3 regions of the Metabacillus elymi genome follow, and region 1 is predicted to be linked to each of the others. Evidence: riboswitches for the same ligand, from Rfam matches in the RefSeq annotation. Region 1 holds a riboswitch; each other region holds the start of a gene.

Region 1 (9,892 bases):
AACTAAACTGTGAACTTTTTGAAGCTTATAGATGTATTCGTGAATAAACAAATTGTCACTTTGGATTCCTTCATTAACATCATTTGAGACAATGATTAATTGCAGTTGCTTCTCCTCAGCTAGTTTAATCCATTTTGAAACTTCTTCCAAAATCATCCCTATATCTGTCTTTCCTTTATACAGCATGTTATTTATCCAAACCGTTAAGCAATCCAATAAAATGACTTCCTGTTCCTTTACTGTTTGTAATACTCGTGTTACCTCCAAAGGTGCTTCAATTGTATCCCAAATTGATTCTCTTTCAACAATATGTCGAGCTATTCGATTTTCCATTTCACGATCAGTTCTTTCTGCAGTAGCTATATATAATAATGTCTCATTTCGACCAGATTTTTCGAATAATTCAAGGGTATAATTTTCTGCAAAAGAACTTTTCCCTGAACGAGCACCACCAGAAATAAACGTTAACATTGCCTGTCTCTCCATCTGCGTAACGTTTGTAGGAAAAAGTTGTTTTCAGCCTCAGTACGAACCGCTAAACGTAAATAGTTTCCATCAAGACCCTTAAAAGTATGAGTATGTCGTGGAATAATGTTATTCTCTAGTAAATAAAGAAATAATTGTTCAGTATCTGCTTGTCGATCAAGATCTCTTAACAAATAAAAATTTACAAGAGTAGGTGAATAATAGAAGCCTAATCTTGAAAGCTCGGTGGTTAAAAGTTTTAGCTGTCCTTGTAACCAAGCTTTTGTTTCATCAATAAATTCATGCTGAGTAACTAGACAAGGGAGTATGGAGGTTACAATACCATTTACACTCCAAGGAATCTGACTTCTCTTCAATTGGAAAATCATCTCTTCCCTTGCAACAACATAACCAAGTCGCAAACTAGGAATTGAAAAAATTTTAGTTAATGATCTCAGTAATACTAAGTTTGCATAATGATCAATAAGGAACGCTAAGTCAGTGATATGGGAGGGTAAAAAGTGAATAAATGCTTCATCGATTACAATCGTTGTTTGACACTCGATGCCTTTTTCAAGAACTGCCTTAATATCTTCAATGTCGACTACAGTTCCTGTTGGATTATTCGGACGACATAAAAAAACGACATCTACTTCTTCCATTTTCGATATAACCTTTTCAAGTGGAAAAGAAAAATGATCCTCTTGTTGAAGAGAAAGATGGGTTACAGATAATTGAAATACGTGACAAGCTCTTTCATATTCAGAGAATGTAGGTTCGATTATTAACGCTTTTTCCCCAGTAAATTGTTGGGCAACTAGGAAGATCGCTTCAGAGCCTCCATTCGTTAAGAGAGTCTGTTCTTGCCTTACCCCTTCATGAGTAGCAACTAACTTTGTAGCTTCTTCGTAGTTGGGATCAGGATACTTTTCGAATTGGTTAAACGCTTCTATAAAGCTCTCTTTTAATGCCATCGGAGGTCCTAACGGATTAATATTTGCACTAAAGTCAACATATAGATCATCTTTATTAATTCCTTTTAATTCTAGAATTTTCTTCGGTTGCCCACCATGGTCAGGCCATTCCATCTTCACCACACCTTTCTTTTCTATAGCTTCATATAAATGAAGAATAGTATAAGCACAAACATAAACCATGCACCATGCATGTAAATAATCGTTTTTTGAATATCTTTAGGCTGAAGCCTGCGAGTATAGTTGCCCATTTCCGCTCTGTTGGAAACAATTCCTTGGTAAAAATTCTTTCCTCCTAACACAACCCCTAAAAGCCCTGCAGTCATAGCCTCAGGCCAACCACTATTCGGACTTGGGTGCTTTTTAGCATCACGAACAGTTACAACAAAAGCATTCCACTTTTTAGAATTGGGAACAAACCACGAAAAAAGCCAAATTAAGATTGCCGTTAACCGAGCTGGAATCCAATTCATTACATCATCTAACCTGGCAGATCCCCAACCAAATTGTTTATATTTTTCATTTTTATAACCAACCATTGAATCTAATGTATTTGTTGCACGATAAGCCATTGCTAATGGTGCACCACCAATCAGTGCCCAACATAATGGAGCAATGATTGCATCAACAGTGTTTTCAGCAACGGTTTCGACAGTACCGCGAACCACTTCATCTGTGGGCAGGTCTTCCGTGTCACGACCAACGATAAAGCTTAACTTTTTACGAGCTAAAGATATATCCCCTTGTAACAGTGGGATCGCGACTTCTTTGGCTGCTTTATGTAATCCCTTCATTGCAATTGTCGTAGAAATAAGATACATTTCCACTAAAAACGTAGCGTACGGATGGATATAATTCACAATTTTAAGTAAGAAATAAACAAAGATATACGTCCCGCCAACAATTGTCAAAGTTAAAAGCATTCCTTTTGCCTTGCGATACTTGTTCCGATTCCACATCTTTTCAAGAAAGCTTATCGCTTTTCCCATGATGATTACAGGATGTGGAAGCCACCTTGGATCACCGATAAGTAAATCGGTAATAATCGCCGTAATGATCATATAAAAATGCATAGCAAAGACATTCATAGTTGCTGCACTCTGCGTTTTTCATAGTTTTGCACAGCTTTGATCATCGCTTTATAAACAGACATACCAATTCCTTTTCCAATAACAGTTCCAGATCCTGCATATGGTGTAGGATCACCCTTTTGAGTAGCTGCAATAAGTGTACTATCTGTTGATGTACCTGTTGCAATTGTACAAGTAGCAGCATCTTTAATTTGTAAGTCATTGAAGGCTTTCGTCTTTGCTTCTGTAACAGATTGAACGGCATTTACTAAAGCACCATCAGTTAAATGAGCATCAATAAAAACCATAATATTTACAGTTCCGATTTGATAGCCTTGCTTAACTGTGGAAGGGTCAGTGATATCAATTGCATTACCAACACCCGCGGTTATGACTGCTATTATTTGAACATCTTCATACGTTTCTTTTAAGATACTCATATCTTTTAGGTTCACTGCTGTCATCATGCCAATTGTGTCATACTCAGAGATCTCCGCTTGTCTTAACCAGCTAATAATATCCTCTTTAGGATTTGAGCAGTTATATTCTTTTTTGACATGAAAATTACAAAAGTTTTTGGCCCACTGCAAGCCTTCTCCTAAAACACCGTTAGAGATTGTTCTTAAAGGATGGTTAAATGTAAGATGGATAGATTGATCAGTTTGTTTTAACTCATATTCTAGCCCTAGGTTTTCTTTTTTTACTTGGTTAGGAATAACCGTGATTTGTGGTTTTGGGATAACAGGGTGAAAATTAGTTTTAATCCCTACTTCATATACATCACTTAGCTGATTTTCATTTTGTAAGAGAGACAATTCACCTGTCTCAATTAATTTTCCACCATTAAGTAAGCCTATCTTATCTGCAAAAAGAGCGGCTGTATTTAAGTCATGTAAAATAGCAACAATCGTTAAATGATGCTTCCTTTGATATTCTTTTAAATGATCCAGCATCCTAACTGTATGTTTTATATCAAGATGGTTTGTAGGCTCATCTAAAAAAAGGATCTTTGGCTCTTGTGCAAGTGCTTTAGCTAATAAGACTCTCTGCTTCTCTCCACCACTTAGACTCTTAAATGGTTGTTTTCGAAACTGAAATACATCGGTTTGTTTCATAACTTCATCAACTATTTGACGATCTTTTTTAGAAATATGTTTTAATAATCCTTTTTGGTGTGGGTAACGTCCTAGCATAACAATTTCTTCCACATGAAAATCGAATTCAACCTGTGGTTCCTGTGATAAAACGGCTATGATCCTAGCTCTTTCTAGGGCTGAATAGCTATGAAGTGACTTCTCAAAAATAGTAATCGTTCCTTTTTTTATTGGCAACACACCTGTTATTAATTTTACAAGAGTTGTTTTTCCACTTCCATTCGGACCAATAAGTGCAAAGAAATGACCGGTCTCGATGGTAAGTGTAACATCCTTTATTACCGACGTTTTTTCATACCCTCCAGATAATTGCTTAATGTCAATCATATCTATCCCCTTCCTAGTCGTTCTCTAATTAATAGTAGAGCAAAGACTGGTGCACCAATTAAAGCTGTTATCACTCCAATAGGTAGTTCACTTGGTGAAATAATTGTCCGGGCGATTAGATCGGCAAGGATCAAATATCCCCCACCAACCAACATTGATAAAGGTAGGACATGTCTATGGTTTGGTCCGATTAATAACCGAACAAAATGCGGAATAACTAATCCAACGAAACTTATTGATCCAGATACAGAAACAGCTGCTCCTGTTAGTAAGGATGCTCCTATGATAATATAAATCTTTCCCTTCTGAACGTTTACTCCTAAATGTTCAGCTGATTCTTCACCTAACGCAAAGGCATTTAACTCTCTTGAACGGATTATTAAAAACAACGCACCAATAAGAAAGAAGGGAATCATTAGCTTAACATGACTCCAGCCTCTCATCCCAACATTCCCCATTAACCAATATAAAATTTGCCGAATATCTTCACGTGAACTTAAAGCAATGATAAGTGAAATGACAGCTCCAATGAAAGAACTGACGATAATACCAGCAAGGATAATCGTCTCAATTGAAAGTCTTCGATTGGATAGATGGGTCACAGCAAAAACAATAAACATAGTGCATAATCCACCTAATATAGCGATAACTGGTAATGTATAGCTACCTAGAAAGGTGATGGTAATTTGAAAATATAGAACGATAACTGCACCTAAAGAAGCACCTGAAGATACACCGATTGTGTACGGATCTGCGAGTGGATTTCGTAATAACCCTTGAAAGGCTGCCCCAGCTAATGATAGTGCAGCACCTACAAAAAACGCCAATAAAACACGAGGAAATCGAATTTCCCATATGATCGACTCTACTGTTTTGGGAATTTCCTCACTAAATATCTTTATTCCGGCAATTTTTGTAGCTAATACATCCATAATTACTGTAATTGGATAATGAACACTACTAATAAATAAACCAAGGAGTGCTGCAATTAGCACAAACACTCCACATATTAGATACATCCAAACGAATTTATTTGTCAAAAATTTCTGGATAAATAAGCTTTGCAAGCGTCTCAACCCCATCAATTAATCGTGGTCCTGGTCTAGTAACCGTATCATTATTTACATCAAAAACTTGTTTATCTTTAATAGCAGGCACCTCTTCCCAGCCAGCACGGTTTAATACGCCTTCTGCAGGATTTTCAACATAATATCCGTATGTAGTAATGATAACATCAGGGTTTAATGTAACAATTTCTTCCTCGGTCATTTTGACCCAACCTTTTTGTTCACCGGCAGTATTTGTTGCATTGATAACTTCTAACATCTCATGCATAAATGTATCTTGACCTGTTGTAAAAATGTCTGGGGCAGGTGAAACTTCTACCCAGACAGCTTTCTTTTCAGTTACAGCTTTTGCCTGCTCTTTTATTTCAGCTAATCTCCCCTTCATTTCTTTTACTATCGTGTCAGCCTCTTTTGTCGCACCCGTAACTTGGCCAATTAAAGTAATCGTATTGTATACATTTTCAAATGATTCCGCACTTCCTATAACAATGACATCAATACCAGCCTCTTTAAATTGCTTTAAAATATCGGGATTGTTTTCATGTTGGAAATCAGTTACTAATGCAAGATCAGGTTGTAGAGCCAATATTTTTTCGACATCTAATTGTTGATCACCTATTTTTTCAATCTTTTCAACATCTGGAGGGTAATTACTGTAATTATCTACTCCAATAAGCTTATCACCTTGCCCTAAAGCAAATGTTATTTCTGTATTACTTGGGATGACAGATACAATTGTTTTAGGTTCTGATTCAATTGTTACTTCTTCACCAGTTCCGTCGGTAACTGTTACTGGAAAGGCAGCTTTGGTTTCCCCTTCATTTGTTTCATCAGATTTCAAAGTTGTTTCATTCTCATCTGTTGCTTTATCTTCTGCATTTCCACAAGCAATTGTGAAAACGCTGATTAGCATAACCATGATGCTTAGTAAAAGCCATTTCTTCAATACTGTTGTCATTCTTACCACTCCTATTCATTTTTCCACAAAAAAACGCCTATTCACGTGGAAAAGGCGATAAATGCATTAAGGAAATGGTGATTTACAATGTAAACATCAAAAGACACCAGCATTATAAAGCCATCCTTTTCCTCGAAGGATACTTTTACATAACAATAGGCAGGTCTCCTGGCTAACGCATCATCATTATAGCTAACCCTTCCCATATCATTTATACAGTGGGTATTTTTTTAGCTACATTCAACGTTTACAGTGGCGGGACCGCGTTGGAATTTCACCAAACTTCCCTATTATCCTCAAAATCTTGTCATTTAAGGACCTATTGTTGAATATTCGTTTTTTTGTGACATGCATTATTATAAAAGAAGATATAGTAAGTGTAAATGAATATTTACTAAATCTTGGACGATTCACTTTCAGTTGTAATGCCTGCTGATTGAAATGTCGCCATTTCTTTCATCATTCTTGTTGCTGTTTCAAGTAATGGAAATGCAAGTGCAGCGCCTGTTCCCTCGCCTAATCTTAAATCAAGTTCAAGGAGTGGAGATTTATGTAGGTATGCAAGGGCATGGATATGCCCTTGCTCTTTAGACATATGGCCCGCTGTCAAATAATCGTTTACCTTCTCCTCTAGAACGACAGCTAATAGGGCAGCAGCTGTACTAATAAAACCATCTAGGATCACTGGAACCCTTTGTTCAGCAGCTTTAATAATAGCTCCTGTCATCCCCGCAATCTCTAGACCTCCAACTTTTGTTAAAATATCAATTGCATCTTTTCGGTTAGGTTTTCTTTCTGATAATGCTTTAGAAATGATAGATACTTTTTTATTTCGAGCTTCATCAGAGATTCCTGTCCCTAAGCCAACTACTTCCTCGACTGAACATCCAGTTATTACCGAAACAATTGCACTTGCGGTTGCCGTATTCCCAATTCCCATTTCACCAACGATGATGCACTTAGCACCTTCTTCGATCATTTGTTGGGCCATATCCATTCCCGCAATTAAGGCTTGTTTCGCATCTTCCTCTGTCATGGCATTTTCATGCGCATAGTTATTCGTACCATATTTCACCTTTTTATTAATTAACTCGTTATGGTTAATATCTTCAGCTACCCCAATATCAACAATTTTAAGAAAAGCATTTATTTGTTTTGCAAATACATTAATTGCAGCACCGCCATTTAGGAAGTTGTATACCATTTGGGTCGTTACTTCTTTTGGATAGGCAGAAACCCCCATTTCACTAATCCCATGATCAGCAGCAAAAACGATAATACCTGGAGGTGTAACCTCAGGAAATACTTGATTTGTTATTCCGGCAAGCTGAATTGCGAGTTCTTCTAATTTCCCTAAGCTTCCAATTGGTTTCGTTAAAGAATTTACATACTCTCTTGCTTCTTGCATTTTTTCATCATTAAGATTTTGAATAGATTGTAGAGTCTCTTGTATTTTAATATTTGAAGTCATTTGGATTCTCTCTTTCTTTGTTGAAATTGTTCCATTATTTCATAAAGGTGTTCTATATCAAGCGCGCTTCGAACATGATCAGCTAGGCGGTTGAAATCTTTATTTTGGCTATCTTCAAAGGATTCTCTTGTGAGAAAAGGCTGCAGGCCTTTCTTTTTACGAATATGGTTTAAAAATACCCCTCTAAATTCGTCATTATGAAAAATACCGTGGAAATAAGTTCCGATACACGTTTCCATGGAATTCTTACTTCCATCCTTTCGATCATTCAATTGAATGAGAGGTTCTATTTGAGGGGCATGGGTTGTGGTACCCATATGAATTTCATATCCTGCTACTTTAACATTAACTCCAAATAGCTGTATTGTTCCTGTTGAACGTACTGTTGTCTTCTCGTTTGTTAATAACGTTTCTAATTGGAGCATTTTCAATCCTGCTATGCTTTTGATTTTTGATTCTACTTGAAAAGGATCTTCTATTCTGTCACCCAGCATTTGATATCCACCACATATTCCAAAGATGACCGCCCCATTTTGATGTGCTCTGATGATTTCTTGTTCTAAGCCTTTTGCTCTTAAAAACAAGAGATCCTCGATTGTGTTTTTACTTCCAGGTAGGATAATGATATCAGGCTGCTCAAGTTGACGTGCATTTTCTACTAGACGAACATGAGTATCCTTTTCAGATAGGAATGGATCGATATCCGTGAAATTAGATATTCGTGGAAAGTTAATAACTGCAATATCTATTTCTTTGTCAATATCTTTTTGTTTACTATACGTACTTAAACTTAAGGAATCCTCTGCATCAATTAACAAATCATTAATATACGGAATCACACCTAATATTGGTTTTCCTGTGTATTTTTCAAACCATGTTAAACCTGGTTCAAGTAGTGAAAGGTCACCACGGAATTTATTAATAATCACCCCGACAACTCGATTGCGATCTTCCGGTGAAAGTAACTGCAATGTCCCTACTAGACTTGCAAAAACACCGCCTTTGTCAATATCACCTACTAAAAGGACAGGGGCATCTGCCATTTTAGCAATACTCATATTAACTAGCTCGCGATCATTTAGATTTACTTCCGCAGGACTTCCTGCCCCCTCTATTACAATTCGTTCAAACGACGAAGCGAGATTTTGATAGGATTCTTCAATAATTATTTTCGCTGTATCATAATAGTCGCTGCGATAGTTTTGCGCTTTCATGCTTTTAAGAGGTTTCCCATGCACAACAATTTGCGCTTCGTTATCTCGTGTTGGCTTAATTAGAATTGGATTCATCTCTGTTGTTGCAACGGTCTCAGCTGCTTCTGCTTGAATTCCTTGTGATCTGCCAATCTCTTTTCCATCAAGAGTAATATAGGAATTCAACGCCATATTTTGCGATTTAAATGGGGCAGTTCGAAAGCCATCCTGAGCAAAAATTCTACACAATGCTGTAACTAGTATACTTTTACCAGCATCTGAATGTGTGCCCTGAATCATGATAGGAATTGCTTTACCGTGAGCCATGTTTCTTCATCTCCACACATTTTTCAATAAAGTTTTCCACTAGCTCTGGACAGGATGCAAAATGAATATGGGTATAGCCAGCGATTAGATTCTTTGTTAAATAGCCCTCTTCACCTTCACCAAATACCCCTTTTGTATGGTATGCATTTCGTCTTGCATTACTAGAATAGTAGGAAGAATAATGGTACTCATGTCCCCGAGCGGTGTGCTTCTGTGTAAGCAGAAAATTTCCCGGTAGACCTGTAATCTCCCGATAACCAATTGCAGCTAACTTGTCACCCATTTTTATTTTTCCAGGAATAACCCCGACCATAGGATATTGTTTGCCTTCAATCGTTTCGATTGATTCTGCTAAATACATAAAGCCACCACATTCAGCTAACGTAGGTAGTCCTTGCTCGATCCTTTTTTTAATCGATTGATTGACTGCACTTTGCTCTGAAAGCTCTTTCGCAAATTGCTCTGGAAAGCCGCCTCCTATATAAAGTCCGTCTGCCTCTTCAGGGATCGTCTCACCTTTTAATGGTGAAAAATAAAGACATTCAGCACCATAGGCTTCAAGTAATTCAAGGTTTTCTTGATAATAAAAACTAAAGGCTCTATCCTTCGCAATTGCTAGCTTGATCCCTTTTGATGAGCGTTGTTTGAAAATTGAATCCGTTACATTACTCTCTAAAGGCTTTCTCATACTAAGTTGTAACAATTTATTTACATCGATTGTTTGTTCAACTAATTCACCTAACTTTAAAAATAGCTCATTCAAATCACCACGCTCTACTGAAGGCACAAGACCAAGATGTCTTTGGGGCATCTTTACGCTAGAATCATTTAATAAGTAGCCACAAACTGGAACACCACATTCCTGTTCAACAGCTTCTTTTATTAT
Region 2 (9,892 bases), 730 kb from region 1:
TTCTCATTCCATTATACTTTTTGAAAACTATCCAATCAAACCTATAAGGAACAAAAGCGCAAGCGCCTTGATCAGCCCCGACAAGCATAAGATGATTTAGAATAGAAGGCGTTTTTTGCCTTCAATTCTAAATTAGCTTATGACCTCGAGTGGCTAGGCGCTGGAGCTGGATGTCGTGCGCTTATCCACAGTTCAAGAATTTTATAATTTCCTTAACGAAAATAAAGCACCCGAGAAACGGGTGCTCTAAATGAGAATAATTAAGAATCTATTGAGAATGTGTTTATTTTTTAAAAACGAAATTTATGAATCTATCAGCTAAGCGATTATTTCACTGATTCTGGAACTGCTAACCCTAAACCTTCAGCGATACGAGTTCCATATTCAGGATCTGCTTTATAGAAGTGCTGAATTTGACGTAACTTAATATCGTCTCTTTCAACGGGTTTCATAGCTCCAACAATGTTAGAAACTAGATGTGCACGTTGTTCTTCATTCATTAAGCGATAAAGGTCACCTGCTTGTGTATAGTGATCATTATGATCATATCCAACACTATCTGCTACACCTGAAACAGGGAATGCTGCTTGCTTATGCTCAGGTGTTTCAGATGGACCACCAAAGCTGTTTGGCTCATAGTATACAGACTTACCACCATTATCATCAAAGCGCATTTGCCCATCACGCTGATAGTTTTTCACTTCATTTCTTGCACGGTTAATCGGTAGTGCTTGATGGTTAGCGCCAACACGGTAACGGTGTGCATCATGGTATGCGAACAAACGACCTTGTAGCATTTTATCAGGTGATACATCTACTCCAGGAACAAGTGTACCAGGTGAGAATGTTGCTTGTTCTACCTCAGCAAAGTAGTTTTCAGGATTTCTGTCTAATACCATACGACCAACCTCGATTAGTGGATAGTCTTTTTGTGACCAAACCTTTGTTACATCAAATGGATCAAAACGGTAAGTATCTGCGTCTTCTAAAGGCATGATTTGTACATATAATTTCCAAGCTGGAAAATCACCTTTTTCAATCGCATTGAATAAATCTTCTGTATGATAATCAGGATTTTCACCTGCTATTTTAGCCGCAACTTCAGGGCTGATGTTTTTAACACCTTGCTCTGTTTTAAAATGATATTTGATCCAAACTCCATCACCTTCTGCATTTGTCCATTTGAATGTATGGCTACCAAAACCATGCATGTGGCGTAATGTTGCTGGTATGCCACGATCAGACATAAGGATTGTTACTTGGTGTAGAGCTTCTGGTGACAATGACCAGAAATCCCATATTGCATTAGGATTTTTCAAGTGTGTTTGTGGATCTCTTTTTTGTGTATGGATGAAATCAGGGAATTTGATTGCATCACGGATAAAGAATACCGGTGTATTATTCCCAACGATATCGTAGTTACCTTCTTCTGTATAAAATTTAACTGCAAATCCGCGTGGATCACGAACTGTATCAGCTGATCCAAGTTCACCAGCAACCGTAGAAAAACGAATAAATAAAGGTGTACGTTTCCCTACTTCAGATAAAAAGTTAGCTTTCGTATATTTTGACACATCATTTGTTACTTCAAAGTAACCGTGAGCACCTGCACCTTTTGCATGTACAACACGCTCTGGAACTCGTTCTCTATTAAAATGTGCAAGCTTTTCTAAAAGGTGTACATCTTGTAATAATGTTGGTCCGCGATCTCCTGCTGTGATTGAATTCTGGTTGTCCCCTACTGGAGCACCCCAGCTTGTAGTAAGTCTGTTATTAGTCATTTAAGAATCACCTCATCAATTATTTGAACATGATATTATAATAACATCTCTCAGTTAAAAATCAATACTTTTTTATAATAATTATAATTTAATATTTAAAATTATTATTTAATAACTCTAAAAATAGTTAGTTTGTGTGTGTGAGTGTCATAGTATTGGGTTCTCTTTATCACTGTTAATATCACGACACTTTTATTACTATGTTATTGATTATGAATCTATTACTATTAAAATTGTTTTTTGTTAGTAAGAACAATCAATGTGGACGAGTTTTAACCACGACACTTTTTTTGAACCAACCAACTATTCGAGCTCTTTTCTAACTTGGTTTGAACCACTTTTTCATTTTATTGAATCCCTCATCTCATTTATTTAACCACTACTCTGACTTTTTGAATCAATTTCCTCGTTTATTGAATCACCCCACTATTTCGTAGCTCTTTCTAACTTGGTTTGAACCAATTTTTCACTATTATCACACTACTCACAAATCCTGAATTATTTACATGAATAACGAACAATAGCGCAAGCGCCTTGAACAGCCTCGGGCAAATAAGACGCTCATGAATAGAAGGACCCTAGAGGGTCTAGGCGCTGGAGCCGGATGCCTATGGCTTAGCCACAGTACTAGAATTTTATAATTTCCAGACATTAAAAAAAGCTTAGCTAATTTTAGCTAAGCTCTCATAGATACTATAATCCAAGTGAAATATATTTTATTTCTAAGTATTCTTCAATGCCATGATGGCCACCCTCACGACCTATTCCACTTTGCTTGAAGCCCCCAAATGGAGCTTGAGGTGTTGAAGGAAGTCCATCGTTTAAGCCGATTATTCCATATTCAAGGGCTTCTGTTACTTTTATTCCCCTAGAGATATTTTCTGTAAACACATATGCTGCCAAACCAAAGATAGAGTTGTTCGCTCGTTTGATCACTTCTTCTTCTGTTTTGAATGTGGTAATAGGAGCAACTGGTCCAAATGTTTCATCTTTCATACACAACATATGATCATTTATATTGGAAAGAATTGTAGGTTCTATAAATAAACCTGCTTTTCTTGTACCACCAAGTTCGACTTTGGCCCCATTTGATACTGCATCCTCGATGTGTAGAATTACTTTTTCAACCGCCGCTTGATCAATAAGTGGTCCAATATCGATCCCTTCATCAAGTCCATTTCCTATTGCTAATTCTTTTACTTTTGGAATTAGTTTTTCAATAAAAGCTTGGTAAATTGATTCGTGTACATAAATGCGATTTGCGCAAATACAAGTTTGTCCTGCATTTCGATATTTTGCTGCGATCACGCCATCAACTGCTTTATCTATATTTGCATCCTCTAATATTATTACAGGTGCATGCCCACCTAATTCTAATGATAGCTTTTTAACAGTTTGTGCTGATTGCAGCATCAAGAGCTTTCCAACTTCTGTTGATCCGGTAAACGTTAATTTTCGTACTCTGTCATCCTGGAGCCAGACCTCACCAATTTCCTTAGCACTCCCTGTGACAACATTAATTACACCCTTAGGAATTCCTGCCTCTTCTGCTAACTTTGCTAATTTTAATGCTGTAATCGGCGTTTGTTCAGCAGGTTTAATCACAACTGTACATCCAGCTGCTAGTGCAGGGGCTACCTTCCTTGTAATCATTGCAGCAGGAAAATTCCATGGGGTGATAACTGCGACTACTCCAACTGGTTGCTTTTGCACAAAAAGACGTTTATTTCGTTGAGTAGCAGGGATTGTTTCGCCATATATCCGCTTTGCTTCTTCTGCATACCATGATAAAAATCCATTTGCATAGTTAACTTCACCAATCGCTTCTTTTAATGGCTTTCCTTGCTCCATCGTCATTGTTTTCGCTAAATCTATTAATTGTTCTTTGATTAAATCATGCCATTGGTGAATTAAGTCTGCACGTTCATAGGCAGAATAATCTGACCAACTAATATAGGCATTACTTGCCGCATCAACAGCCTGCGCAGCTTCCACTCTTCCTCCATTTGGAACAGTCGCAAAACAAGCGTTTGTAGCCGGATTCATAACCTCGATCGTTGGTAAATGTTCCCCTAGCCACTCTCCGTTAATATACATTTGATAATGTTCCATTATGTACCTCCTTTAGCTTTTGTCCTTATAAGTAATGCTTATTAATCTTTTCTGAATTTTATCTGGATGATCATAGAAAAATAACTTCATAGTTCATAGAAATCTATGTAAGCCATTATTTTCATGGATTACATAGATTTCTCAGTGAAACTGTTACTGTAAGCTTAAATCATAATAAAGCATTAATACAAGACAAAACTAATAAGCACAGATATTTAATACATTTGTTACATAATACTGAGTATTGTTTTTCTAGACAAAAAAGCACTACATACCAAAACAGTAGTAGTGCCTTTCGTCTTTCTTCTATCTAATAGAACCTTTTATCACATTCTAAAAAATTTATTTAAACAGTCTCAACAGTATAAAGTTTTTCTCGATAATTGAGAGCCGCTTCAACCATTACCTTTAATGCTGCAATCGTTTCAGCTTCCCCTCTTGTTTTCAAGCCACAGTCCGGGTTGACCCAAAAAGCATGGTAATCCAACACTTCAAGTGCACGTTTAATATTTTGTGATAATTCGTCAATTGTTGGAACACGTGGACTATGAATATCATAAACACCTAAACCAATTCCTTTATTGTAATGATGCTGTTCAAAGGAAGCGATTAATTCACCGTGACTTCTAGATGTCTCAATTGAGATTACATCTGCATCAAGTTCATCGATTGCATGAATAATATCATCAAAATTCGAGTAACACATATGTGTATGAATTTGTGTATTATCTTCCACAGATGATGTAGCTAATTTGAATGCATAAACTGCTGCGTTTAAGTAGTTTTCTGTTTTTTCTTCTTTTAATGGTAACCCTTCACGTAAAGCAGCTTCATCTACTTGAATCATCTTAATTCCACTTGCCTCAAGTGCTTTAACTTCCGCGCGAATCGCTAAGGCTACATGATTTAACACGTCAGTACGGCTAATATCATCACGGACAAATGACCAATTTATGATCGTTACCGGTCCAGTTAGCATTCCTTTCACTGGTTTTTTTGTTAGAGATTGGGCATATACGGTTTCCTTAACGGTCATGTTTTCTATTGCATAAACATCACCAAAAATAACAGGAGGCTTCACACAACGGGAGCCATACGATTGAACCCAACCAAATTTCGTTATCGCGACACCTTCTAGTTTTTCTCCAAAAAACTCAACCATATCTGTACGCTCAAACTCACCATGAACAAGAACATCTAATCCAAGCTCTTCTTGAATATCAATCCATTTCTTTATTTCACTTTGAATATATTTCTCATATTTCGCAGCAGATAGCTCACCTTTTCTCCATTTCAATCGTTGTTTACGTACTTCCTTTGTTTGTGGGAAGCTACCAATTGTTGTAGTAGGAAGGATTGGTAATTGAAATTGTTCTGCTTGTAATTCCTTACGAATTTTTGAATCAATCCGTGATGAAGAGTCATTTTTCCTATTTTTCATCGCGTCATGAACTATTTGAACATTACGATGTGCAGAATTTTTCAACGAATGAACTGCTTGATCATAGATTTCTAGTTCAGCAACACCTAATTCATCGTTAGCAAACTTTGTTAGGTAGACAATTTCTTCAAGCTTTTCATCAGCAAATGCTAATGCATCTTTTATTTGCGTGTCTAATTGTTGCTCACTTTTTACCGTTACTGGAACATGAAGCAAACTACACGATGGCTGAACAATAAGTTGATTTTCATCAACGAAGCTAGTTAATTCTTTCAATAGAGAAGCTTTTTCAGTTAAGCTTGATTTCCAAATATTACGGCCGTCAACGACACCTGCAAAAAGCACCTTGTCATTTGGAAAACCATATTTTTTTATATTTTCAAAATTCACACCTTCATCGTGGACAAAATCAAGACCAATACCTTGTACTGGTAGTTGAGTTATCTCTTCATAAAATTCAATGCTTTCAAAATAGGTTTGAAGGATGAACTTTACATCTGGAACTCCACCTTGGAAAGCAGTATATACTTCTTTAAGCTCATTAATTATCTCTTTCTCTACATTCTTAACCAAGATTGGTTCATCAATCTGAATCCATTCTGCTCCAGCTTCTTTTAGTTGTTTAAATACTTCTATATATAAGGTTATTAGTGAATTTAATAACTCAGCTCTTTCTTGCTCATCAAATCCTTTAGATAAAGAAAGTAATGTGATTGGACCAAGGATAACCGGTTTACCATGTATTCCTAACTTATTCTTAGCTTCCAAATACAAGTTAAGTAAACGATTTTCTAATAAAGTAGGCTTTGCGTCCTTTAACTCTGGCACGATATAATGGTAATTTGTATTAAACCACTTCGTCATTTCTGACGCAATTTTCCCGCTGCTTCCTCTAGCAATCTCGAAATAGGTTTTAAGGGAAATCTTTGTTTCACCGGTTTTAAAGCGCTCAGGTATAAGTCCAAACATTGCAGCCGTATCTAACACTTGATCATAATAACTAAAATCACCAATAGGAATAAGATCAATTCCTTTTTCTTTCTGTTTTCTAAGATGTGATAAGCGAATTTGTTCCATTTCGCTATAAAACTGTTCCTCAGATATTTCGTTTGACCAAAATAATTCTAAAATCTTTTTCCACTCACGATTCTCACCAATTCTTGGATAACCGATATTTGAACTTTTTATACTCATTTTATTAACTCCTTCTATGTAGTTTATTTTTCAAATAAAAAAGCCTCTCTAATGGATTAATAGAGAGACGATTGATAGACATAGTTAACTAGAGTTGAAATGAATAAAAGGGTTCAACATATGACCACCACTCCTCCCTATTTCGCGTAGGTAATAAGTGCACACAATAGGCAGGTCTCCTGACTTAGGTTCCTCACTTCATATCCCTTCCCATTTCATGCTTGAAACAGTGGATTGCGATATGAAGCTCCCCATAACAGTGGCGCGACCGTGTCGGATTTACACCGAACTTCCCTTTTAAGTTAAAAGTCTTTATTATCTTTTAACACCCATTGACTGAACATTATTAAATTTTAAAATATATTTAAAACATGTGACTTAGATTATATCATTTTTCGTTATTTAGCAAGTTTTTTTTCTAAATATCGTTTCTTATTATGCTAGGTCGTATATAATTATACTCTTGTTCACATAACATTATTATGTAATTAAATCGATTTCCATCACGATTCATACTAACCAGAATCTCTCTACAAATTTCATTTAAAAATCGAATAACATGTAACATCTTGTTGGTTTCTGCGCTTTCCCGAGAAATAACTAGGAAGATATGGCCCATACATATAGGCATGAGCCGTGACAGTCCGCTAAAACCCACATAAACTTATAAGGATTTCAACCATATAAAAAAAGGAGCGTTTCCTTCATGAACCCATACGGATACGGATATTATCATGAGTTTATCCCACAGCAACCTAATTTTTATAGTCCAAATGACTATCCTCCATTCGTTCAACATCAGGAACAATTTGAGGATACTAGACAACCAGCTCTTGAAAGAAGAGTAGCTGCACTAGAACGACAAAATGAACGACAAACACGAGAATTGGCAAGACTTAATAATGAATTAAAAAGACAAAACGATGAGCAAAAACGAATAAATCAAGAGTTCAATCGATTAAATCGTGAATTCAACCGAGTGAACCAGCAAGTAACACAAGTTAATGATAGAGTTGAACAACATACTCGCCGATTAAACCGTTTAAACCAACGACTACGTGCAGTAGAAAATAAATTTGATTTTCCTTTTACTCCAGGTGAAGGCGGTTTTTAATTAATTCGTTCTATATGAATAAAAACAAGGATGATAAAAGAATTATATCCTCCTATCATCCTTGTTTTTGATATTTATTTTCTTATCAGCGAAGACATATTAATAATATTACTTACTATACAACCTATAAAAGCACTTCTAATAATATCAAACGGATAATGAGCCCCCGTCCATATTCGTGAAACACCAATTAGTACTGATAACCCCAACATAATGCAGCCTACAATTTTGTTGGAAAGATAGATCATCGTTGAAACAGAAAAGGCCAGCAAAGTGTGTTTACTTGTAAAAGTTGAATCAAGTTTTGAAGGAATTAAAAGATTGGCTTTACGGGTTATAAACGGTCTTGGTCTAAATTTATATTGCTTTATTAGAACATTAATACATAAGTTAATCATGAGCGAAATCAATGAGCGATAAAATACTTTCCTTTTTTGACCTTTTCGTTGCCACAGTAAAAATAAAACAAATGCGAAAATATAGCGCATCTTATTTGAGGCAAAGATCATGATATTATCTAAGAAAGTATTTTTTCCTGCTAAGTCATTTATCCATTTAAATAGCCTCTGATCCATAAAATAGCTCCTAAATTTTTTGTCGACATTATTATTCTCTAATCATCATGGAGTATGTAAAAAATGAAAATTAGATAGAAAATAAAAATATTTCTATTGCACATAATAGTTATGATCACCAAGGAGAGGAGGTACAAAAATGACAAACCGCAATGATAACCGCGAACGAAAAAACAAATACCCCAATAACAAAAAGCAGGATACAGAATTCTCGAAGGATATAAATATTAGAAGCGAAAAAACGAAGCAGGATTTACAAAAGTAAAAAAGAGAGAGGATTTCAACTAAAGACGGTTGAAGTCCTCTCTCTTCTCATTTCCCAAGATATTATCGGGTCCTTTTAGACCTCGAAGAAGTACTTGTTTTACTCTTTCTCCTACTGTCATTTGTTCTATTTCTAGATGGAGCTTCAGATGCTCTGCCTGCTTTGTCTTTTCCAATTGTACGGCGTACCTTTTTTATTTGTGAGTTTCGTTCCTGCTCATAATCATCACGATCAGGAATACTTATCCCTTTTATCACTTGCTTTTCTAGTGTTTGACCAATCCCTTTTTCTATCATACGTAAGAAATCAATGTCCTTGGGAGCAACTAATGTAAAGGCAACACCATCTCCACCTGCTCGTCCTGTACGGCCAATCCGATGAACATAGCTTTCAACATCATGTGGAATATCATAGTTAAATACATGTGTTACACCTTCTACATCTAATCCCCTTGCAGCGACATCTGTAGCAACCAAAAATTGAATTTTCGCTTCACGAAATCGCTTCATCGCTTTTTCACGCTTTGCTTGTGTTAAATCACCGTGGAGTTCGTCAGATTCATAGCCATTGGCGATAAGAGCTTCTTGAAGCTTTTTCGCTCGAATTTTTGTTCGACAAAAGATAATTCCTAAAAAAGGACGATGCTCTTCTAATAAATGTAACAATGTCCCCTGCTTTCGACGATCCGTTGTCTCAATAACAATTTGTCTGATCTCATCAACTGTTATTCTTTTCGCTTTTACTTGAATGCTTTCTGGTTCCTGCATGTATTTTTTAGCGAGAGACCGAATTTCATTTGGCATTGTAGCTGAAAAAAGCATCGTTTGACGTGTTGAAAGTGTCTCATAGATAATGTCATCTACCTCTGGAAGAAAGCCCATATGTAACATTTGATCAGCTTCATCTAATACAAGCATCTCAACAGTTGATAGATCAATTGTTTTACGTCGAATATGATCCAACAATCGACCTGGGGTTGCCACAACAATATGCTGTGCACCTTTTAACTTTTTCAACTGGTGCTCAACATCCTGCCCCCCGTAAACAGCAAGTACATTGATATCTTCTAGGTTCTCAATCATTTTTTTTATTTCTTTTGATATTTGCTGTGCTAGTTCACGTGTTGGTGTTAATATCAAAGACTGTATATCAGACTTACTACTATCAATCTTTTCTAAAATTGGAAGAACAAAAGCTAATGTTTTACCAGTTCCAGTTTGCGCTTGGGCAATAACATCCTTTCCCGCTAATATAGAGGGAATTGTTTTTTCTTGGATAGGTGTAGGTGTAACAAGTCCTAATGATTTTAATGTATGGTTAATTTCTTTTCGAATTCCTAGTTGTAAAAAGTCAGGCAAGGTAATCACGTCTCTTTTCTTAAATTAATGCTTTTATTGTTATTTTATCTTG
Region 3 (9,892 bases), 2.6 Mb from region 1:
TCGCTTTTTGTCTCGCTTCATCCATCATTTCAGTGTATTCTTTTAGCTCACCTCCAACAATTGTTTTTAATCCAGCCATAATGTCTTTTCCAATATGTTTTGATTGAACTGTACTTCCTTTTACAAACCCTTTGAATTCCTTTGTTTCTTTACCTGGTACTGATTCAGTAGTCACGATAATCATTTTTATCATCCTCCTTTTTCTCATCCATTCTAGTTTTTATAAACACAAAGAGCAACACAAGCAAAGAGAAGAAATAAACATAAAACAGTCCAAATGCAACTTTTATGTTTATAAATAAAAAAATAATACCAGTAATCTGAGTGAAGATTGCAGTAACCATACTAATGTACTTTACTTTTTCCATCTTCAACTTCCTTTCTCACTCACTACTTTTACTATATCTTCATTTAGAAAAAAGATGAACGCTTTTTAACATTGATTCAAATTTTTTAAGTAATAGGTAATAAATAACATAGGGACTATATAACCATTTTCGCTTCTTTGTGTTTTCATTTCAAGTCACAGAGGTATTTAACCATTAACAAATAATACTAACATTTACACTTTGGAGGTATATATGAATAAATTAATGAAGATAAACCTACGTATGAAAAGACAATTAAGAATTGATCAAATATTAAAAATGACTCAATTGGCAAAATCTTATTCAGGAAAAATATATTTTCTTTCAAAAGGTAAAAATGTTATTGATGCTTCTAAATTCCCGTCTTTAATTACCTATTTATTAACTGTAAAAAATGGACAAGCTTTAAATGTCATTATAGATGGGCCTCTACCACATCTAATCGTAAATGATCTCGAAGAAATTTGTTCTTCAACTGCTATAAAACAACGTCAGCAAGTTTTACAGCCTGCCATGAAAATAAAGCTTTAATTGCAATAGATTCCGAATAAAACATCTAGGAGGTGCATGTGACATGCTGAGAACGATATTTATGGTTGTGGGTGCTATTGTGGTCATAGGGTTTTTACTTAATTTGATATTCTAATAATAAATTGCATATAGAAAGGTTACGAACGATTACATTTTTTTAAAATGGGTATTGAAATAACATCAAAGCTTTTGAAAGGATGATCGAAATGAAAGAATTTCAACATTTAGTAGTAGCTTTTGATGGAACTGAAGATAGTAAAGATGCTCTTGAGCTAGGAATTCATATAAGTAAGCAGTTACATTCAGAAATTTCAGTTGTTCATATTCATAAAAAAGGGATCTTCAATGGAGATTCTATTGAAGATAACATGGTTTTTCCAGGAACAAATAGCAGTTACCAAACAAATGACATGAGGCACTATCCAATTATGCCCGTGCCAACCGAACATGAAGACACAGAAGAGCATAGTAAGGAAACACAGGCTTTGGAAAGTGAAGCAAGACGAATATTGGATCATCATAATATTAAAGGAAATGTAAATGTTACCTACGGTGAACCTTCCGAAGCAATTGTTTCATTTGCAACTGAACATAATGCTGATTTAATCGTTGTTGGCAGTCGTGATATTAGTGGATTAAAACGTTTATTATTTGGTAGTGTTAGTGAAAAGGTTTCACATCGTTCTAACATTCCTGTATTAATTGCTAAATGATTATATATGAGGTAGACACTTATGATGTCTATCTTTTTTTATTTAGCAGAATCAATCCCCAACTGCTATTTCAAAAAAATAGCTCTCTTCTTACTTTTTGTTAGTGAAGTGTGAAAATTCAAAACAATACATCAAAAACCCCATATAATCAATGATCAAACAGCACACATTAACATTAAGAACCTTTAGTGATTGACATATATTATTAGATTGATATAATATTTTGTGGTGTACTTTTGTGCAAAAAAGCATAAAAGCGTTTAAGCCATAAAGGAGCAAGTATATGATTAGTGATAAAAAGACTTTTCAGTTTAAAGAAGCAGTTTCAATTTTATTTCTTATTTTGGCCATCATCTTTACCAGTCTATTTGTATTAAAGACAGAACCACATCTTGCCTTACTTAATTGTTTAGTTGTTGTGGCTTCTCTTGGGTTAATAAAACGTTATACATGGAAAGAGTTAGAAACAGGAATGATTAAAGGTATTCAGAGCGGAATTCAACCAATAATTGTGCTCGCATTAATTGGAATCTTAATTGGTGCATGGATGAGTAGCGGAACGATACCTACAGTAATGGTATATGCCCTAACAGTAATTAATCCGAACTACTTACTAATTACTTCATTATTTTCTTGTATGGTTATCTCAAGCCTTGTTGGAAGCTCATTTACTACAGTTAGTACTGTTGGCGTAGCTCTTATGGGTGCTGGAATCGCTATTGGCATACCTGCCCCATGGGTAGCAGGTGCTATCATTTGCGGTGCTTGCTTTGGTGATAAGATGTCTCCAATGTCTGATACAACAAATTTTGCATCAGGTGTTTCATCTGTTGAGCTTTTCACACATATTAGACATATGACCAAAACAACTATTCCTAGCATTCTTATTACAACTTTAATTTTTTTCATAATTGGGAGAATCACTCCTATCCATTCAGCATCACTGTCTGAAATGACAAACATGATAAATATAATTGAAACCCATGTCCAAATAAGTAGTCTTACACTGCTTTCACCAGTATTAGTTATAATTTTAGCCATTCGAAAGGTACCAGTCGTACCAGCATTAATCGTTGGAATTATTACAGCAGGGATAACAGCTATAGGATTTCAAGGAGTAAAATTAAGCGAATTCCTTCATGTTTTACAAAACGGTACAACTTTCACAATTGAAAATGCACAGGTTGTCAATATGATGAACCGTGGTGGACTTCAATCAATGATGTGGTCGATTTCACTCATCCTGATTGCTTTTGCTTTTGGCGGATTACTCGATATGTTAAACATCATTCCGACCCTCTTAAATGGATTGATAGAGCGCGTTAAAACAAAAGGTCAGCTGATTCTATCAACAGCAGCATCTTCGTTTGGGGTGAATTTATTAACAGGTGAACAGTACTTATCAATTCTCATTCCAGGCCAATCTTTTAAAGGCATATATGACAAAATGAAGCTTGAGCGTAAATACTTGTCACGAACACTTGAAGATGCTGGAACTTTGATAAATCCACTGATCCCATGGGGCGTAAGTGGTGCTTTCTTTGCTCAAACACTTGGTGTTCCAGTAATCGCCTTTTTACCTTTTGCTTTCTTTTTGTATCTATCACCTTTCTTTTCGATCCTTTTTGGATTTTTTAGTAAAGTAAAAACCACTTCTTAACGGATCTGACCTAGTAAGTCAGATCTTATTTTTTTCTTCCAAAATTCTATTGAAGTAGATAAATTTCGACAATTAGAAAGTATTGGTTGATTAATTTGCAAGTGTGCCTTATTATGTAAATAGAACAATTAACTACATATTGACAGAATCACAAACGTAAAAACTATATATTGTATCTTTGCAAGCGATAGGCGCCTATAAGGCTGAAAAGGGAATCTGGTGTAAATCCAGAACTGTCCCCGCAACTGTAAGTGTGACGAACTGAGATAGCCACTGTACATTATCATGTATGGGAAGGCCTCGTAGTAGGACGAGCACAAGTCAGGAGACCTACCTAAAGCTTGCTAAAGTTTCAATTTCTTCGGGGACTGAGAAGATGAAACGATAGTAAGTAATTATGGGCTTAACTATATTCCTGCCCTTCTTATCTGTCGTTTTATCCGCTCATTCTCGAGCGGTTTTTTTATTTACCAAAAGATTATGGAGGAATTAACATGAGTACGACAACAACTACACCTATCATTATTGATAGCTTAAATGAAGAATCATTTAACGCAACAAAACTTACTACATTTATTAGCAGTATCCATCAACAATTCCCTTCACTATATATAGATAATTATCTTAACAGGATCAATAACACCCTTCTCCAGAGAGATTCCTATACGACTGAACAGCTCACAAATTTACTTATTTTAGAGGGATTATCTAATATTAATGAACAAGAGCCAGAATGGACTTACTTTTGCGCTCAAATTTATTTAACAAAACTCTACAAGGAAGCAGCAGCTAACCGTGGATATGACAAAAATCAAAAATATGGTAGTTTCAATAATTTAATTGAGATATTAGTTTCAAAGGGTCTTTACCACTCTAAGCTGCTTGATCTTTATACAAAAGAAGAAATTGAACAAGTTGGCTCATTTATCCAACCTGAAAAGGATCAGTTATTCACATATATTGGGCTTCGAACCTTAGCAGATCGCTACTTAACACGTGATTTTACAAAACAAACCTTAGAGCTTCCACAAGAAAGGTTCTTAATTATCGCAATGACACTTATGGCCGAGGAGCATAAAGAAAGACGCCTAGAACTTGTTAAACAAGCCTATTGGGCCATGAGTAATCTTTATATGACTGTAGCCACTCCAACATTATCAAATGCCGGAAAACCTATAGGGCAATTATCTAGTTGTTTTATTGATACGATTGATGATAGCTTACAAGGAATATTTGATAGTAATACCGATATTGCTAATCTTTCAAAATCAGGTGGTGGGATTGGTGCATACCTAGGAAAAGTCAGGAGCCGCGGAAGTGATATAAAAGGTTTTAAAGGTGTTTCATCTGGAATCATTCCTTGGATGAAAATGCTTAACAACACAGCAGTTAGCGTAGACCAACTAGGACAGCGAAAAGGTGCAATCGCTGTTTATTTAGATGTTTGGCATAAAGATATCTACTCATTCCTAGATTCTAAACTTAATAATGGTGATGAACGAATGCGTACCCATGACTTATTCACAGGTGTTTGTATTCCAGATATATTCATGGAGCAGGTTGAAGCCCGCGGGGATTGGTATTTATTTGATCCACATGAAGTTCGAAAAGTAATGGGATATAGCATTGAGGACTTTTACGACGAAGAAAAAGGAAATGGTAGCTTCCGTCAAAAGTACTGGGAATGTGTCGATAACGAACAACTTTCTAAAGAAAAGATTCCAGCTATTGAGATAATGAAACGTATTATGATCAGCCAATTAGAAGCAGGTACACCATATATGTTCTATCGTGATGAAGTGAACAGACAGAATGCTAATTCTCACAAAGGAATGATTTACTGCAGCAATCTTTGTACAGAAATCACTCAAAATCAAAGCGCTACAACTGTTGAGGAGCATTATACAGAGGACGGAAAAATAATTACCGTTAAAACACCTGGTGATTTTGTCGTTTGTAACCTCTCCTCTATTAATCTTGCAAAGGCTGTTACAGATGATGTTTTAGAAAGACTCATCCCTATCCAAGTAAGAATGCTAGACAATGTCATTGATTTAAATACGATTCCGGTTCTGCAAGCAAAGCTAACAAATGAAAAATATCGCGCAATCGGTCTAGGTACATTCGGATGGCATCATTTATTAGCTCTTAAACAAATAAAGTGGGAGCATGAAGAAGCTGTTAAGTTCGCTGACGAGCTATATGAGAAAATATCCTATCTTACAATTAGAGCAAGCATGGAGCTTTCAAAGGAAAAAGGCTCTTATTCCGTTTTTGCAGGTTCAGAATGGGAAACTGGTTCGTACTTCAAAAAAAGAGGCTATCAATCAAAGGAAAGCATATTCGATTGGGACTTATTACAAGAGAATGTAAAAAAGTTCGGAATTCGCAATGGATACTTAATGGCAGTTGCACCAAATGCATCGACATCGATTATCGCAGGAAGTACTGCTAGCATTGATCCAATTTTCCAAAAGGTTTATTCAGAAGAAAAGAAAGACTATAAAATTCCTGTTACAGTTCCTGATTTAAATGCAACAACAACCTGGTTTTATAAATCAGCTTATTTTATTGACCAGCTATGGAGCATAAAGCAAAATGCTGCAAGACAGCGTCATATCGATCAGTCTATCTCCTTCAATTTTTATGTACAAAACAACATTAAAGCCAAAGACTTATTAGATCTGCATATGACTGCATGGAGTGAAGGGTTGAAAACAACTTATTACGTACGCTCAACCTCTAGTGAAATTGAAGACTGCGATTCATGTGCTAGTTAACTTAGAAAAGCGCAAGCGCCTGTTCAGCCCCGACAAGCATAAGACGCAAATGAATAGAAGACGTAATTTGTCTTCAATTCATTTGTGACTTATGACCTCGAGGGGCTAGGCGCTGGAGCTAGACACCGTCACTAAGTACAAAATAAATAATTTCTGGTGGATTAAAAATCCGAAGCTGACCTTACGTAAAAGATCAGCCTCTCTATCTTGATAAATCAAAACGTTAAAAGGAGTCCCCAAATGGAAAACACAGCTTTAATTAAACGAAAAATCATGGATGCTTCCGCTCCAAATCGTTCAACTGCAATTATTAATGGCGAAAGCTCAAATGTTTTAAACTGGGATGATGTCACATACCCATGGGCATATCCACGCTACAAAAAGATGCTAGCAAATTTCTGGACCCCATTTGAGATCAACATGGCTCAGGATATCAAACAATATCCCAATCTAACAAATGATGAAAAAGATGCATTTTTAAAAATCATTGGACTTCTTGCTCTTCTAGATAGTATTCAAACTGATTATGCTGGAAAAGTTTCTGACTACATTACAGATTCCAGCGTCAATGCTTTAATGATTATTCTTGCTCAACAAGAGGTTATTCATAATCATTCCTATTCCTATGTACTCTCAAGTCTTGTTCCTAAGCAGATACAAGATGAGGTATTTGAATATTGGAGAAATGAACCTATTCTAAGAAAACGAAATGAATTTGTAACAGATGGGTATCAAGCCTTTTCTGAACAACCAAGCATTGAGAATCTGTTAAAATCAATCGTATATGATGTCATATTAGAAGGACTTTTCTTTTATTCAGGATTTGCATTCTTTTACAACCTTGCACGTAATCAGAAAATGGTTGCAACGAGCACAATGATTAACTATATCAACCGTGATGAACAAATACATGTCGACTTATTTGTTCAAATTTATAAAGAAGTTTTAAATCAATACCCTGACTATGATACAAAAGAACTTGCTACATTTGTAAAAAATACATTTATTAAAGCTGCTGAACTTGAGATTGAATGGGGAAAATTCATTATTGGAAATAAAATGGATGGGATTAATATGCAGGACCTTGAAGATTATATTAAGTTTTATGCAAATGTCCGATGCCATCAACTAGGCTATGACCGCCCTTTTGAGGGGTACCGAACAAACCCTCTAAAATGGATTAAAGCTTACGAAGAAGTAGATCTAGGTAAATCTGATTTCTTCGAACAAAAATCAAGACAATATACGAAAGTAAACCATGTAGATAATGGCTTTGACGATCTTTGATCACCATTTAGGAGACGGAGAGTGACTAATAAGGGTCTACGCCCGTAGTATTATGTCACTCTCCACTTCTTTACTCTTTGTCTTTTTCTTTATCAACTATTAGCTTAGCTTCACTAATTTCCTTATCTGTTTCTACCTTAATACTTTCTTCCACTCGGATTCGACCTTTTCCCATCAGAGTTCCCTCCTCCCGAAAGCTTACCTACATTATAAAAAAATCATTGTATATGTAAACATAACGAAAGTACTAAATTAAAAGAATTTTCTCAATAGTATATTATTTCCGTCTTATAGAATCTTCTATTTTCTACATTTTATTACAAACTTCAGTTTAGATTCTTTTACTTAGTGGTATGTAAAAGGAAAGTGGTTGAAACAACCATAATATTATAAAAAGCATTAAATTAAAGGATGGTTTTCAATGAGATTTACAAACTTGTCAGATGAAACTTTATTAGTAAGTTTTCGTGAAGCTTGCAAATTACAAATAAGCTCTGACTTTATTAGAATGCTAGAAAAAGAGATTAATGAGAGAGGACTTTCTCTTCCGAACGTCTTTCATAAACAGTTAAAGAAGGTAGATTAGCTTTTTTTGGTTGACCATAGTTAAGGTGATGAGAATTTACATCTTACACTCTCTAGGTCAACCAAATATATAAAAATTCTGAAATTACTTTATTTCACAATCATCACCGGACATTCAACACGTTTCGCAACTTTATGACTTACACTCCCTAAAACCATTTCCTGTAAACCATTAAGACCACGACTTCCTACAACAACTAAATCAAAGTGCTGTTTATTTGCATACTTTACAATCTCTGGACCAGGCTCACCCTTAAGCAATTCCACCTTAAAATTCACACATTGTTTTCTTAGTATTTCCTCAGTTGGTCTTAGCTTCCTCAAACGCTTTTCTAGAACTGCTTCCTTGTTTCCTTCAGATAACATATCGGATTTAGATGTTGATCCATCGATTACATAAACGACTGTAATGATTGCATCTGGATTCATTTTTGCTATTTCAGACGCTTTAATGGCTGCACGTAATGCATGCATCGATCCATCTGTTGCTAATAATATGTTTTTGAACATGTTTCCCCTCTCCAAACCCTTTACTAATATTTTACAACAGCAATTGCTTCATTAATATAAACTTCTTTTTACAAATTTCTGCTTAAAACGGCGAATTTTAAAGATATTAAAAGAAAATAGATGATTAATACGCTTACATAGGACTATTATAATTTATTATTCGGTGGTATAATCATGACCGTTAATAACGGACCCGACTTTCATGAGAGTTGAAAGTCACATATCTTTTCACACAAATTAATATGAAGAAAGAGGTGTTGTTTTGAACACACAAACATTAAAACAACAGTGGTTTGGGAACATACGCGGAGATATTCTCTCAGGTATTGTTGTTGCATTGGCACTAATTCCTGAGGCAATTGCGTTTTCGATTATCGCCGGTGTCGATCCAATGGTTGGACTGTACGCTTCATTTTGTATCGCTGTCGTAATTGCCTTCGTAGGAGGAAGACCGGGGATGATTTCAGCTGCTACAGGCGCAATGGCATTAGTTATGGTTACTTTAGTAGCTGACCATGGGCTACATTATCTTCTTGCAGCGACAATTTTAACTGGAATAATTCAAATTCTACTTGGCGTTTTAAAAGTGGGAAGGCTTATGAGGTTTATCCCTCGCTCTGTTATGGTGGGCTTTGTAAACTCACTAGCTATCCTTATCTTCAGTGCACAATTACCACACTTTGTTGGTGAATCATGGGTAATGTACGCAATGGTAGCTGGCTCACTAGCGATCATTTATATACTACCAAGATTTACGAAAGTCGTTCCTTCACCACTTGTGGCAATCATCGTGATGACAATCTATGCAATTATGTCAGGAGTTTCGGTGCGCACTGTTGGAGATATGGGTGAATTAACGCAAGCTTTACCATTATTTTTAATTCCTCAGATTCCTTTTAATCTTGAAACATTGCAAATTATTCTACCTTATTCAATCGCTTTAGCTTTTGTTGGGTTACTAGAATCACTATTAACTGCACAAATCGTTGATGATATGACAGATACTGAAAGTGATAAAAACAGAGAAGCAAGAGGACAAGGTATTGCTAACATTGTAGCTGGTTTCTTTGGAGGAATGGCTGGCTGTGCAATGATTGGTCAATCTGGTATTAATATTAAATCTGGTGGACGCGGCCGATTATCTACACTTGTTGCCGGTGTTTTTCTAATGGTGCTAATTTTACTACTGAACAACATTTTAGTACAAATCCCGATGGCAGCTTTAGTTGGTGTTATGATCATGGTATCTATTGGTACATTTGATTGGTCTTCCCTAAGAAAGCTAAGAGTAATGCCTATAACAGATTCTTCTGTTATGATTGTAACAGTTGTCACTGTTGTACTTACACATGATTTATCAAAGGGTGTATTAGTAGGTGTTTTACTAAGCGCAATCTTCTTTGCCGCTAAAATTTCAAAAGTACATGTCGAATCAAAACTTGATGAACAAAATCACAA

Evidence for each region. Region 1 has a riboswitch for cobalamin ahead of HUW50_RS24285 (ABC transporter substrate-binding protein). Riboswitches for the same ligand answer to the same signal wherever they lie in the genome.
Region 2: another riboswitch for cobalamin. It lies ahead of metE (5-methyltetrahydropteroyltriglutamate--homocysteine S-methyltransferase); the one in region 1 lies ahead of HUW50_RS24285 (ABC transporter substrate-binding protein).
Region 3: another riboswitch for cobalamin. It lies ahead of HUW50_RS12675 (ribonucleoside-diphosphate reductase subunit alpha); the one in region 1 lies ahead of HUW50_RS24285 (ABC transporter substrate-binding protein).

The regions. Positions count from the first base shown of each region.
Region 1 is NZ_CP055263.1:5,257,345-5,267,236, forward strand. Features, by position in the region: gene HUW50_RS24260 (bifunctional adenosylcobinamide kinase/adenosylcobinamide-phosphate guanylyltransferase) at 1-471, opposite strand, end outside; gene HUW50_RS24265 (pyridoxal phosphate-dependent aminotransferase) at 465-1,553, opposite strand; gene cbiB (adenosylcobinamide-phosphate synthase CbiB) at 1,574-2,527, opposite strand; gene HUW50_RS24275 (adenosylcobinamide amidohydrolase) at 2,524-3,990, opposite strand; gene HUW50_RS24280 (FecCD family ABC transporter permease) at 3,993-5,057, opposite strand; gene HUW50_RS24285 (ABC transporter substrate-binding protein) at 5,020-6,003, opposite strand; cobalamin riboswitch at 6,157-6,353, opposite strand; gene cobT (nicotinate-nucleotide--dimethylbenzimidazole phosphoribosyltransferase) at 6,410-7,486, opposite strand; gene HUW50_RS24295 (cobyric acid synthase) at 7,483-9,006, opposite strand; gene HUW50_RS24300 (cobyrinic acid a,c-diamide synthase CobB) at 8,993-9,892, opposite strand, start outside.
Region 2 is NZ_CP055263.1:4,526,141-4,536,032, reverse strand. Features, by position in the region: gene katA (catalase KatA) at 327-1,781, opposite strand; gene HUW50_RS20825 (NAD-dependent succinate-semialdehyde dehydrogenase) at 2,475-3,893, opposite strand; gene metE (5-methyltetrahydropteroyltriglutamate--homocysteine S-methyltransferase) at 4,240-6,528, opposite strand; cobalamin riboswitch at 6,681-6,876, opposite strand; gene HUW50_RS20815 (hypothetical protein) at 7,235-7,642, shown strand; gene HUW50_RS20810 (phosphatase PAP2 family protein) at 7,717-8,217, opposite strand; gene HUW50_RS27185 (hypothetical protein) at 8,357-8,482, shown strand; gene HUW50_RS20805 (DEAD/DEAH box helicase) at 8,545-9,840, opposite strand.
Region 3 is NZ_CP055263.1:2,650,042-2,659,933, reverse strand. Features, by position in the region: gene HUW50_RS12700 (YbjQ family protein) at 1-184, opposite strand, end outside; gene HUW50_RS12695 (hypothetical protein) at 165-368, opposite strand; gene HUW50_RS12690 (hypothetical protein) at 582-899, shown strand; gene HUW50_RS12685 (universal stress protein) at 1,106-1,612, shown strand; gene nhaC (Na+/H+ antiporter NhaC) at 1,899-3,272, shown strand; cobalamin riboswitch at 3,445-3,624, shown strand; gene HUW50_RS12675 (ribonucleoside-diphosphate reductase subunit alpha) at 3,767-6,052, shown strand; gene HUW50_RS12670 (ribonucleotide-diphosphate reductase subunit beta) at 6,293-7,339, shown strand; gene HUW50_RS12665 (YhdX family protein) at 7,410-7,514, opposite strand; gene sda (sporulation histidine kinase inhibitor Sda) at 7,761-7,925, shown strand; gene HUW50_RS12655 (universal stress protein) at 8,015-8,434, opposite strand; gene HUW50_RS12650 (SulP family inorganic anion transporter) at 8,697-9,892, shown strand, end outside.